Regions from separate parts of the Micromonospora sp. NPDC048930 genome, predicted to be linked through region 3. Evidence: riboswitches for the same ligand, from Rfam matches in the RefSeq annotation. Region 3 holds a riboswitch; each other region holds the start of a gene.
The links. Region 3 has a riboswitch for S-adenosylmethionine ahead of ACGFI9_RS04670 (2-isopropylmalate synthase). Riboswitches for the same ligand answer to the same signal wherever they lie in the genome.
Positions count from the first base shown of each region.

Region 1 (3,268 bases), on a different contig from region 3:
CGGCCCCGGGCAGCTCCCGATGCTCCTCGCCCGGCAGCGCGGTGACGGTCGAGCCGACCATCCGCTTGCCACCGTGCTCCCGCAGCACCGTCAGGCCGTGCTCGTGCAGCGCCCGCCCCACCCCGCGCCGCCGGTACGCCGGGTCCACCACCAGCTCCACGCTGGCGTTCTCGGTGTTGTCGAGGGTGTGCAGGTACAGCCGGATCCAGCCGACGGGCACCCCGTCGAGGCGGGCCACCGACCACCGGATGTCGATGCCGGGCATCGGGTGCCACAGCGGTGCCTCGAACCGGCGCCGGCACGGCGGCGGAAGGTCGGGCTCGTCCACGGCCTGGGCCGCGACCGCCGTGCGGTGGACCGCGTCGAGGGTCGGCCGGTCGGCGGGATCGAGGGGGGTGACGGAGATGCCCATGCCGCTGAGCGTGCGCCACCCACAGCGAAGGGGCCAGCGGTTTTCCGCCGGCCCCTTCGGACGTTGGTCGGGAGGGACGTCCGCACAACGCCTCCGGCGTTGGGTCGTAAGAACTTAAAAAGTCTCCGGCGGATGCCCTCCCGCACCGAGCATCTTGCGCCGTCCGGTTCCTGCCGTCAAGTCCTTGTCGGCGGGTTTTCCACACTCACAGCAAATCGCCAGTTACCCACCGGATCTCCCCGATCCCCCACCCGGGCGATCCGCCCCTCCCCCACTCGCATGAGTTGATCAAGGGGTTCGCGTCGGGATCGGCCCTTCCGCCGACGCGAACCCCTTGACCAACGACCTGGGGGGCCGGCGGGTCAGGCCAGGAGGCCGGCGTCGCGGGCGGCGCGCAGGCTCGGCTTGATGCGGTGCGTGGGACCGACCTGCGCGGCCACCGCGTCGATCGTCTTGAGGCCCTCGCCGGTGTTGAAGACGACCGTCTCGGCGGCGGGGTCGAGCCGGCCCGACTCGACCAGCTTGCGGAGCACCGCGACGGTGACCCCGCCGGCCGTCTCGGCGAAGACCCCGGTGGTCCGGGCGAGCAGCCGGATCCCGGCGCGGATCTCGTCGTCGTCGGCGTACTCCATCCAGCCGCCGGTGCGGCGCACCGCCTCCAGCGCGTAGAGGCCGGCGGCGGGGTCGCCGATGTTCAGCGACTTGGCGATGCCGGTCGGCTTGACCGGGGTGATGGTGTCGCTGCCGGCGTGCAGCGCGGTGGCGATCGGGTTGCAGCCGGCGGACTGGGCGCCGAACACCTTCCAGCCACCGGCCGGCGCCTCGACCAGGCCGATCTCGACCAGCTCGGAGAACGCCTTGTCGATCTTCGTGAGCAGCTCGCCGCTGGCCATCGGGATGACCACCTGGGCGGGGATCCGCCAGCCGAGCTGCTCGGCCACCTCGTACCCGAGGGTCTTGGAGCCCTCGGCGTAGTAGGGCCGGACGTTGACGTTGACGAAGGCGGTGTCCTCGAAGTCGTCGGTCTCCACCAGCTCGCCGCAGAGCCGGTTCACGTCGTCGTACGAGCCGTCGATGGCGACCAGGTCGCCGCCGTAGACGGCGGTGGTCACCACCTTGCCCTGCTCCAGGTCGCTGGGTATGAAGACCACCGAGGGCGCCCCGGCCCGGGCCGCGTGGGCGGCCACCGAGTTGGCCAGGTTGCCGGTGGAGGCGCAGGCGTACCGGGTGAAGCCGAGCGCGCGGGCGGCGGTCAGCGCCACCGAGACCACCCGGTCCTTGAACGAGTGGGTGGGGTTGCCGCTGTCGTCCTTGACCCAGAGCGGCGCGGTGAAGCCCAGCTCGGCGCCGAGATTCGGGGCGGCGACCAGCGGGGTCAGGCCCGGGTCGAGGGTCACCCGGGTGGCCGGGTCCTGGCCGGCGGGGAGCAGGGGCGCGTACCGCCAGAGGTTCTTCGGGCCGGCCTCGATCTGCTCGCGGGTGACGGTGGCCAGGGCGGCGGCGTCGTAGTCGACCTCCAGCGGGCCGAAGCACTCGTAGCAGGCGTGCTGCGCGGCGAGCGGGTAGCGCGCGGAACAGGCGCGGCAAACCAGGGCGCGGGCGGGGCTGAGGGTGGTGTCGATGCCGGACGTGCCGGGAAGCGTCGACGTCATGTCGAGGAATTCCTCTCATCTTTCCCCGCATCGCCTCGTGCGGCGGGGACGGAATTGGCACCTGCCCGGCGTCGCTCGTCGTCGAGCGCGCGGGTGGTTGCCGGGGCGTCATCGGGCCGTATCCCTCAGCCCCTCTGGATGAGGTATGCAGTTGTGCCGCCGAGTCTATGCCGCGTCCCCGCGACCACCACCTCGGGTTCCCACGCTGTGAACCCACCCCCGCCCGAGATTCGCCCTCAAACACGGAAAGAGTGGCCATCCGGAGCTCGGAGGCCACTCTTTCCGGGAATCTGCGCGCACCCGGGCCCGGGTGGGGCGGGGACGGCGGGGTCAGCGGGCGACGACGGCGACGGGGTCGACGACGGCGGGGCGGTCGATCACGGCGGCCAGGGGCTCGGCGCCGGCGGCCTTGCGGGTGCGGGTGGCGAGGTTCGCGGCGACCAGGGCGGCGATGGTCACCGCCGCGCCGACCAGCTCCACCGCGCCGGGCCGGTAGCCGCGCAGGGTCTGCACCGCGAACGTGGTCACCGGGACCAGGTTCATGAACAGCGCCGCGTCGGCCGCGCCGAGCCGGCGTACCCCGGTGTTCCAGGCGAGGACCGCGAGCACCGCGGCGACCACCACGGCGTACGCCAGCTGCGGGGCGACCGCGGCGAGGTCGGCGGCGGCCGGCGCGTGCTGGACCCCGGTGAGGTCCGCGACGGCGCTGGCGGCGAGCATGGCGAGCGTGCCGGCGACGGCGGTCAGGGTGGTGTAGCGCAGCGCGGAGTGCTCGGGGAAGCGGCTGGCGCCGTGGGTGTAGATCGCCCAGCTGATCACCGCGCCGACCATGAGCAGCCCACCGAGGCCGAACTGACCCAGCCCGTCGAGCCGGCCCCGGGTGATCACCAGGCCCACGCCGAGCAGGGCGACCAGCGAGAGGCCGAGCAGCACCGGCCGGGGGCGTACCCCGTCCCGCGCCCAGCGGACGAGCTGGGTGACCAGCGGGGTGGTGGCGGCGAAGAGGGCGATCTGCTGCGGCGCGGCGTGCCCGAGGGCGAGGTTGGTGAGCATGTTGAAGCCGCCGAAGCCGATCACCCCGAGCAGCACCACCTCGACGCCGCGCCCGTCCGCCCGGAGGGCGGCCACCCCCTCCCGGGCCAGCAGCAGGGCGAGCAGCACGGCGCCGGCGAGCACGTACCGGGCGGTGGTCAGGTTGACCGCG
Region 1 covers NZ_JBICUB010000005.1:246,906-250,173, reverse strand. Annotated here, with positions in the region: gene ACGFI9_RS15840 (GNAT family N-acetyltransferase) at 1-412, opposite strand, end outside; gene thrC (threonine synthase) at 775-2,064, opposite strand; SAM riboswitch class I at 2,077-2,209, opposite strand; gene ACGFI9_RS15830 (DMT family transporter) at 2,395-3,268, opposite strand, start outside.
Region 1: it holds a riboswitch for S-adenosylmethionine, as region 3 does, so the genes downstream of both, thrC (threonine synthase) here and ACGFI9_RS04670 (2-isopropylmalate synthase) in region 3, are expected to answer to the same signal.

Region 2 (3,268 bases), on a different contig from region 3:
CTGGTGACCGCGATCCTGCTGCCCCTCAACCCGCTGCGCGTGATCAACCGGGCCGCGCGGCCGGCGCTGGACCTGCTCGCGACCCAGCTCGACACCTGTGCCGAGGCGCTGCGCAAGCGGGACCGGAACCTGGCCCAGCAGGCGCTGTTCCGGCTCCGGGAGAACAAGGAGGAGCTGGCCGCGTTCTCCGAGGCGATCGAGGGTGCCAAGGAGACCGTGACCATCTCGCCCGCCCGCTGGCACCGGCGCAGCGAGCTGACCCACTACGCCGAGGCGGCCGAGCCGATCGACCGGGCGATGCGCAACAGCGGCACGCTGATCCGCCGCTCGGTCACGATGATCGAGGACGAGGAGCCCATCCCGGAGCCGATGCCGGACTCGGTCAGCCACCTCGCCGAGTCGGTACGCCTGCTGCGGCACGAGTTCGCCGTCGGGGAGGAGCCGGAGAAGGCCCGGGAGCGGGCGCTGCGCGCGGTCAGCGAGGCCGGCCGGGCGTACGCGGAGGGGGTCGGCTTCTCCGGCAGCGTGGTGATCGCGCAGGTGCGTACCGCCGCCAGCGACCTGATGGTGGCCTCCGGCATCGAGCAGGAGGAGGCGAACCGCCTGGTCCGGCAGGCGTTCGGCGAGAAGGAGCAGCGCACCGGCGAGACCGCCGAGCAGAGCCCCGCCCCCAAACCCCCCACCGCACCCCCCGTCGGCTGACCCGCCGCGCACGGGTTCGCAGGCCCCTGATGCACGGAAAGAGTGGTCATTCGATGGTGCATGGCCACTCTTTCCGCGAATCAGTGCGGACCTGGGAGGGGGCGGCGGCGGTCAGGGGAGGGTGGCCAGGGCGGTGAGGAGGGCGTCCACGTCGGCCTCGGTGGTGCCGAGGCCGAAGCTGGCGCGCAGGGCGGTGGGGGGCAGGTCGGTCCGGCCGGTGCGCGCCGCCGCCTCGGCCAGCAGCCGCCGGGCCAGGGGGTGGGCGCAGAAGAGCCCGTCCCGCACCCCGATCCGGTGCACCCGGGCCAGGTGGGCGGCGACGTCGGACGAGTCCCGCCCGGCGACCACGAAGGAGGCGATGCCCACCCGGGGCGCGTCCGGGTCGAAGGTCCGCAGCTCCACCACGTGCGGCAGGGCGTCGATCCCGTCCCGCAGCCGGGCCAGCAGCGCCTGCTCCCGGGCGTGCAGGGCGTCCCGGTCGGCGTCGGCGAACGCGGTACAGACTGCCGCCAGGGCCACCGCGCCGAGCAGGTTCGGGGTGCCCGCCTCGTGCCGGGCCGGCCCGGTCGCCCAGCGCACCTCGTGGGTGGCCGCGCCGACATGGCTGGTGGCCCCGCCGCCGGCCAGGTACGGCGGCGCCGCGTCCAGCCAGTCGCCCCGCCCGACGAGGACGCCCGCGCCGAACGGCGCGTACAGCTTGTGGCCGGAGAGCGCCAGGTAGTCCACGTCCAGCGCGGCCAGGTCCACCGGGGCGTGCGGGGCGAGCTGGGCGGCGTCCACCAGGATCCGGGCGCCGTGCCGGCGGGCGACCCGGGCCAGCTCGGCCACCGGCCAGCGCTCCCCGGTCACGTTGCTCGCCCCGGTCACCGCGACCAGCACCGGCAGGCCCGGCCGGGCGTCGCGGGACAGCTCGGCGAGGGCGGCGGCGAGCGCGCGTACCGCCCCGGCGGGGCTGGCCGGCACCGGCAGCCGGACCGAGCCGCGCGGCCAGGGCAGCAGGTTGGCGTGGTGCTCGCCGGCGAAGGTCACCACCGTGGTGCCGGCGGGCAGCGCCCGGGCCAGCAGGTTGAGCGCGTCGGTGGTGTTCCGGGTGAAGATCACGTGATCGTCGGGGCGGGCGCCGACGAAGTCGCCGACTGTCTGCCGGGCCCGCTCGTAGGCCAGCGTGCAGCGCTGCGACAGCGCCCCGGCGCCCCGGTGCACGCTCGCGTACCAGGGCAGCAGCTCGGCCACCGCGTCGGCCGCGGCCCGCGCGCACGGCGCGCTGGCGGCGTGGTCAAGGTTGATCTCCCCCGGTACGCCGAGCACGCCGAGCGGGTCCGGCCGGGTCGGCGCCGGCGGCGTGGGCAGCGAGGGTACGAGGGTGACGGTCATACCGGAACCTCCCGGGTCCAGGGGACCCCGGGGTATGGGCACCGGGACGGGGTCCGCGCTTGCCCAGCACGCGGTTCGGGCTGGGCCCGGTCATCACCCGGGGCACCCCACCGCGAACTCGACGAGGGTTGCCGGCCAGCAAGCCGGGGCTTGACGCTGGCACTCGTGACCTGCCCCGGAGCATAGCGGGCGGAATGCGGCCGGACCAGTGGGTCGCGGGTGACTACGCTGACCGCATGGCCGACACCCCGCCCGGCGGAGCCCTGCCGCCGCCGACCGCGCCCGCCGCCCCACCGCCGGGGTCGTCGACCCCCCGGATGCCGCTGCGCCGTCTCGGCTGGCGACGGATCCTGGCGCTCGCCGCGGTGGTGCTGCTGATCGCCGCGGGCGCGGTGTTCATGGTCTTCACCCTCGGCGAGAGCCTGGGTGCCGAGGCCCTGTTGGTCGGCGTGATCGCGGCGATCCTGCCGGTGCCGGTGCTGGTCTCCTGCTTCCTCTGGCTGGACCGGTACGAGCCGGAGCCGCTGAAGTACCTGATCTTCTGCTTCGCCTGGGGCGCGTTCGTCTCCACCGCTGTCTCGTTGCTGGTCAACGAGACAGCCGCGAAGCTCTTCCAGAACTGGGGGCTGCCCAGCGCCCTGGTCGCCGTGCTGGTCGCCCCGTTCATCGAGGAGCTGACCAAGGCGGCCGGGCCGATCCTGCTGCTGATCTTCCGGCGCCGGGAGTTCTCCGGGGTCACCGACGCGCTGGTCTACTGCGGGCTCTCCGCGGTCGGCTTCGCCATGGTGGAGAACATCCTCTACCTGGGCGGCTACGGCTACCGCACCGGCGTCGAGGAGTACGGCCCGGCCACCGGCGCGCAGCAGGTCATCGCGATCTTCATCGTCCGGATCCTGCTCTTCGGCTTCGCCCACCCGCTGTTCACCTCGATGACCGGGGTGGGGCTGGGTGTCGCCGCCCGCACCGCCGACCGGCGGGTACGCATCCTCGCCCCGATCGCCGGCCTGCTGCTCGCGATGATGCTGCACGGCACCTGGAACCTGCTGCCCTCGCTGGCCGTCGCCACCGGGCAGCCGGTGATCGTCCTGTACGGCTACATCGGCGTGATGGTGCCGATCTTCTTCGGCATGGTGGGGCTGGCGATCTGGTTGCGCGCGTGGGAGGGGCGGCTCACCGAGCGGACCCTGCCGGA
Region 2 covers NZ_JBICUB010000005.1:268,653-271,920, forward strand. Annotated here, with positions in the region: gene ACGFI9_RS15915 (aromatic acid exporter family protein) at 1-702, shown strand, start outside; gene ACGFI9_RS15920 (aminotransferase class V-fold PLP-dependent enzyme) at 814-2,076, opposite strand; SAM riboswitch class IV at 2,127-2,247, opposite strand; gene ACGFI9_RS15925 (PrsW family intramembrane metalloprotease) at 2,271-3,268, shown strand, end outside.
Region 2: it holds a riboswitch for S-adenosylmethionine, as region 3 does, so the genes downstream of both, ACGFI9_RS15920 (aminotransferase class V-fold PLP-dependent enzyme) here and ACGFI9_RS04670 (2-isopropylmalate synthase) in region 3, are expected to answer to the same signal.

Region 3 (3,268 bases):
CGCCGCTACCTCGGGGTGTGGCGGCTCTATCTCGTCAGCCAGAACCTGGTCCTCAAGAAGCTCGAGCGGGAGATGCAGGCCGCCCATGGCCTGTCATTGGCGGAATTCGACGTCTTGGCCCACGTGTCCAATGCGCCGGATCAGCGGCTGCGCCTGGGGCAACTCGCGGAGGCGGTGCTGTTCACGACCGGCGGCATCACCCGCCTGCTCGACCGGCTGTGCGACGCCGGGCTACTGCGGCGGGAACGCGATCCGGCTGACCGCCGTGTCGTCCACGCCGTCCTGACCCCGACCGGCCACGACCTCTTCCAACGGGCGTCCAGGTCCCACCTGCGCGAGGTCGTGAAGCACTTCGGGAGACAGCTGACAGCGGACGAGGTCGACGCTGTCGAGGCCTTCCTGACCCGCCTGGTGGAAAGCAACCTCGAGCCATAGCGCGCCCCGCCACCACAGCGGCCGGGGTTGGCGACCCCGACAGCCTTGAGCATCGAGGCCCGATCGAAGCCGACAGCTGGTCATCGCGCACCCACGGGTCGGCTGACCGATCTGGTCGGCGTCTCATCCGCACTGTGGACCAGGTCGCCGGCGTAGGGGTGGCGCTCGTGTACCGGTAGTTGGTTGCAGTATTCGACGGCTCGTTTGATCTCGTCGATGTTGGAGAAGTCGATCATGGGGTCGATGCCCTGGGAGAACAGGTTCAGGCCCAGGGTGACCAGGTCGACGTTGCCGGTGCGTTCGCCGTTGCCGAACAGGCAGCCTTCGATCCGGTCGGCGCCGGCCAGTAGGCCCAGTTCGGCGGCGGCCACGCCGGTGCCGCGGTCGTTGTGTGGGTGCAGGCTCAGCACGAGGCTGTCGCGGCGGGGCAGGTGCCGGTGCATCCATTCGATGGAGTCGGCGTAGACGTTGGGCATGGCCATCTCGACGGTGGCGGGCAGGTTGACGATCAGCTTCCGGTCCGGGGTGGGGTCGACCACGTCGATGACCTTGGCGCACACGTCGAGGGCGTACTCCAGTTCGGTGCCGGTGTAGGACTCCGGCGAGTACTCGTAGTGGATGTCGGTGTCGGGGGTGTGGATTTCGGCGTACTTCTGGCAGAGCCGGGCGCCGGTGGTGGCGATGTCGGTGATGCCGTCGCGGTCCAGGCCGAACACCACCCGCCGCTGCAGCGTGGAGGTGGAGTTGTAGAAGTGCACGATCGCCCGGCGGGCGCCGCGCAGCGACTGGAAGGTCCGGTCGATCAGGTGCTCCCGGCACTGGGTGAGCACCTGGATGGTGACGTCTTCGGGGATCAGGTCCTGTTCGATCAGCTGCCGGACGAAGTCGTAGTCGGTCTGGCTGGCCGAGGGGAAACCGACCTCGATCTCCTTGTAGCCCATCTGCACGAGCAGTTGGAACATGCGGCGCTTGCGTTCCCGGGACATCGGGTCGATCAGGGCCTGGTTGCCGTCGCGCAGGTCCACCGCGCACCAGCGGGGGGCGGTCTCGACCCGGCGGGTCGGCCAGGCGCGGTCCGGCAGGTCGACCCGGAACTGCTGCTCGTAGGGCAGGTAACGGTGGAACGGCATCCGGCTGGGGCGCTGCCGGGCGATCGGATCGGTCTCAGCGTCGGTGACAGGTTGAGCCATCTCGGAGTGCTCCCTGGAACACGTGGCGTCAGCAGGCGGATGCGGGGCCGCGCGGGCGAGGTCCGTGGCCGGCCGGCACTCCCTGGTGACATTGCTCGGGTTAGGAACCGCCACCAGGCTGCGGCGTCGGTACCCGCGCTGCGCCTCCCGCGCGCGGTAGCGAGCGCGCCTACCGCCGGGGCAGGGGAGACGGGCCCCGGTACCGGGACGGCTCCGGCGAGCCGAACCAACAGTTTGCGCGGTGTACGCCGACGGAGGTGACGACGTCGGTACGGGTGAGGAGCTCGGCACCTTGGACGGGCAGGGCGGTGAGCGCAGGGGTCATGTCGGGCCTCCGGCAGTCCAGGGACCCCGGGGTGACAGGGGACGGGGCCCGCGCTTGCCCAGCACGCGGATCGGGCTGGGCCCGGTCATCACCCGGGGCACCCCACCGCGAACTTTGACGAGGGTTGCCGGCCAGCAAGCCGGGGCTTGTCGCTGGCACTCGTGACCTGAGCCGAAGCATAACCGTCGGACGCGGGCCACCAACTCCGAGGTGAGACTTCAGCTGCCCGCGCGGGCGAGGTACCGCATCACGGGCAGGGCGCCCCCGCGCAGACGTCGACGATCTTTCCGGTGAGCAGGAACGTCGCCTTCTGTTGCTGTGCCCCGGGCTGGGCGCGCGGGAACTCGTGCGGGTCGCTGCCGTACTCCGACCCGGCCGGAGCGAGGTTCGTCGTCGGCGGCGCGTAGGCCGCACCGCTGTTCCAGACCACCATTGCCGAGCCGGCGTACGGGTATGCCGAGATCGGCACGATGCCCCAGTACGGCTGCACGTCGCGCGACCAGCCCTCGGCGAGGGCGGGGGTGTGCAGGCGGGCGCCGATGGTGCGCGCCTCGACCTCGGCCGCGGCGGGGGAGACCTGGTGGTCGCCGAAGGCCACGTGCATCAGCACCTGATGCGCCGGGGTGCCCGGCAGCGGGTCCTCGGTCATGTGCTGGGCGTACCCGTTGGCCTCGGACCGGTCCCACAGCATCTGCAGCAGCGCGAAGATCAGCTGCTGGTCGACCTTGTTCGGGTAGTACCCGTCCATGATCGTCTGGAACGGGGCGAAGTCGACGCTGCGCTGCAGCAGCGTCGAGTAGTTCATCCCCGGCACGCCGAGCACGGAGCGGGTCCAGTCCTGAGCGACGGCGGTGAGCGCACCGCCGTTGATGCCGCCCTGGCTGTTGCCGTCGTAGTGCAACCCGCCCGGAACGTCGATCAGCGGCCGCCCGGTGGCGTCCTGGAACGCCGGGTCGGCGGCGAACCCGTCCGGGTGGATCATCGTCCGGCCGAGGAAGAGGAAGTTCAGGAAGCTCTGCTGCAGCCGGTCCGCGACCGCGGGGAAGGCGCTGAGGTCGGTGAAGGCGCCGGCCACGTACGGGACGTCGGCGTTGGCCATGCCGATCCAGCTGGTCGCGCAGAAGGTGAAGTTGTGGGTGGCCGACATGGTCCTGACGTTGCCGGCGTTGATCTCGGTCGGCCGGCCGAGCAGGCCGTGGCCGTACAGCGACAGGTGCGCCGGGTCGGCGGCGGAGGCGCTGCGCGGGATGTTGCAGACGAAGTCGGCCTGCAGCGTCGTGCCGGACGGCGTGGGCAGGGCATCGGGCGTGTGCGGCGT
Region 3 covers NZ_JBICUB010000001.1:1,093,615-1,096,882, reverse strand. Annotated here, with positions in the region: gene ACGFI9_RS04675 (MarR family winged helix-turn-helix transcriptional regulator) at 1-435, shown strand, start outside; partial or broken gene ACGFI9_RS04670 (2-isopropylmalate synthase) at 564-1,625, opposite strand; SAM riboswitch class IV at 1,996-2,117, opposite strand; gene ACGFI9_RS04665 (hypothetical protein) at 2,198-3,268, opposite strand, start outside.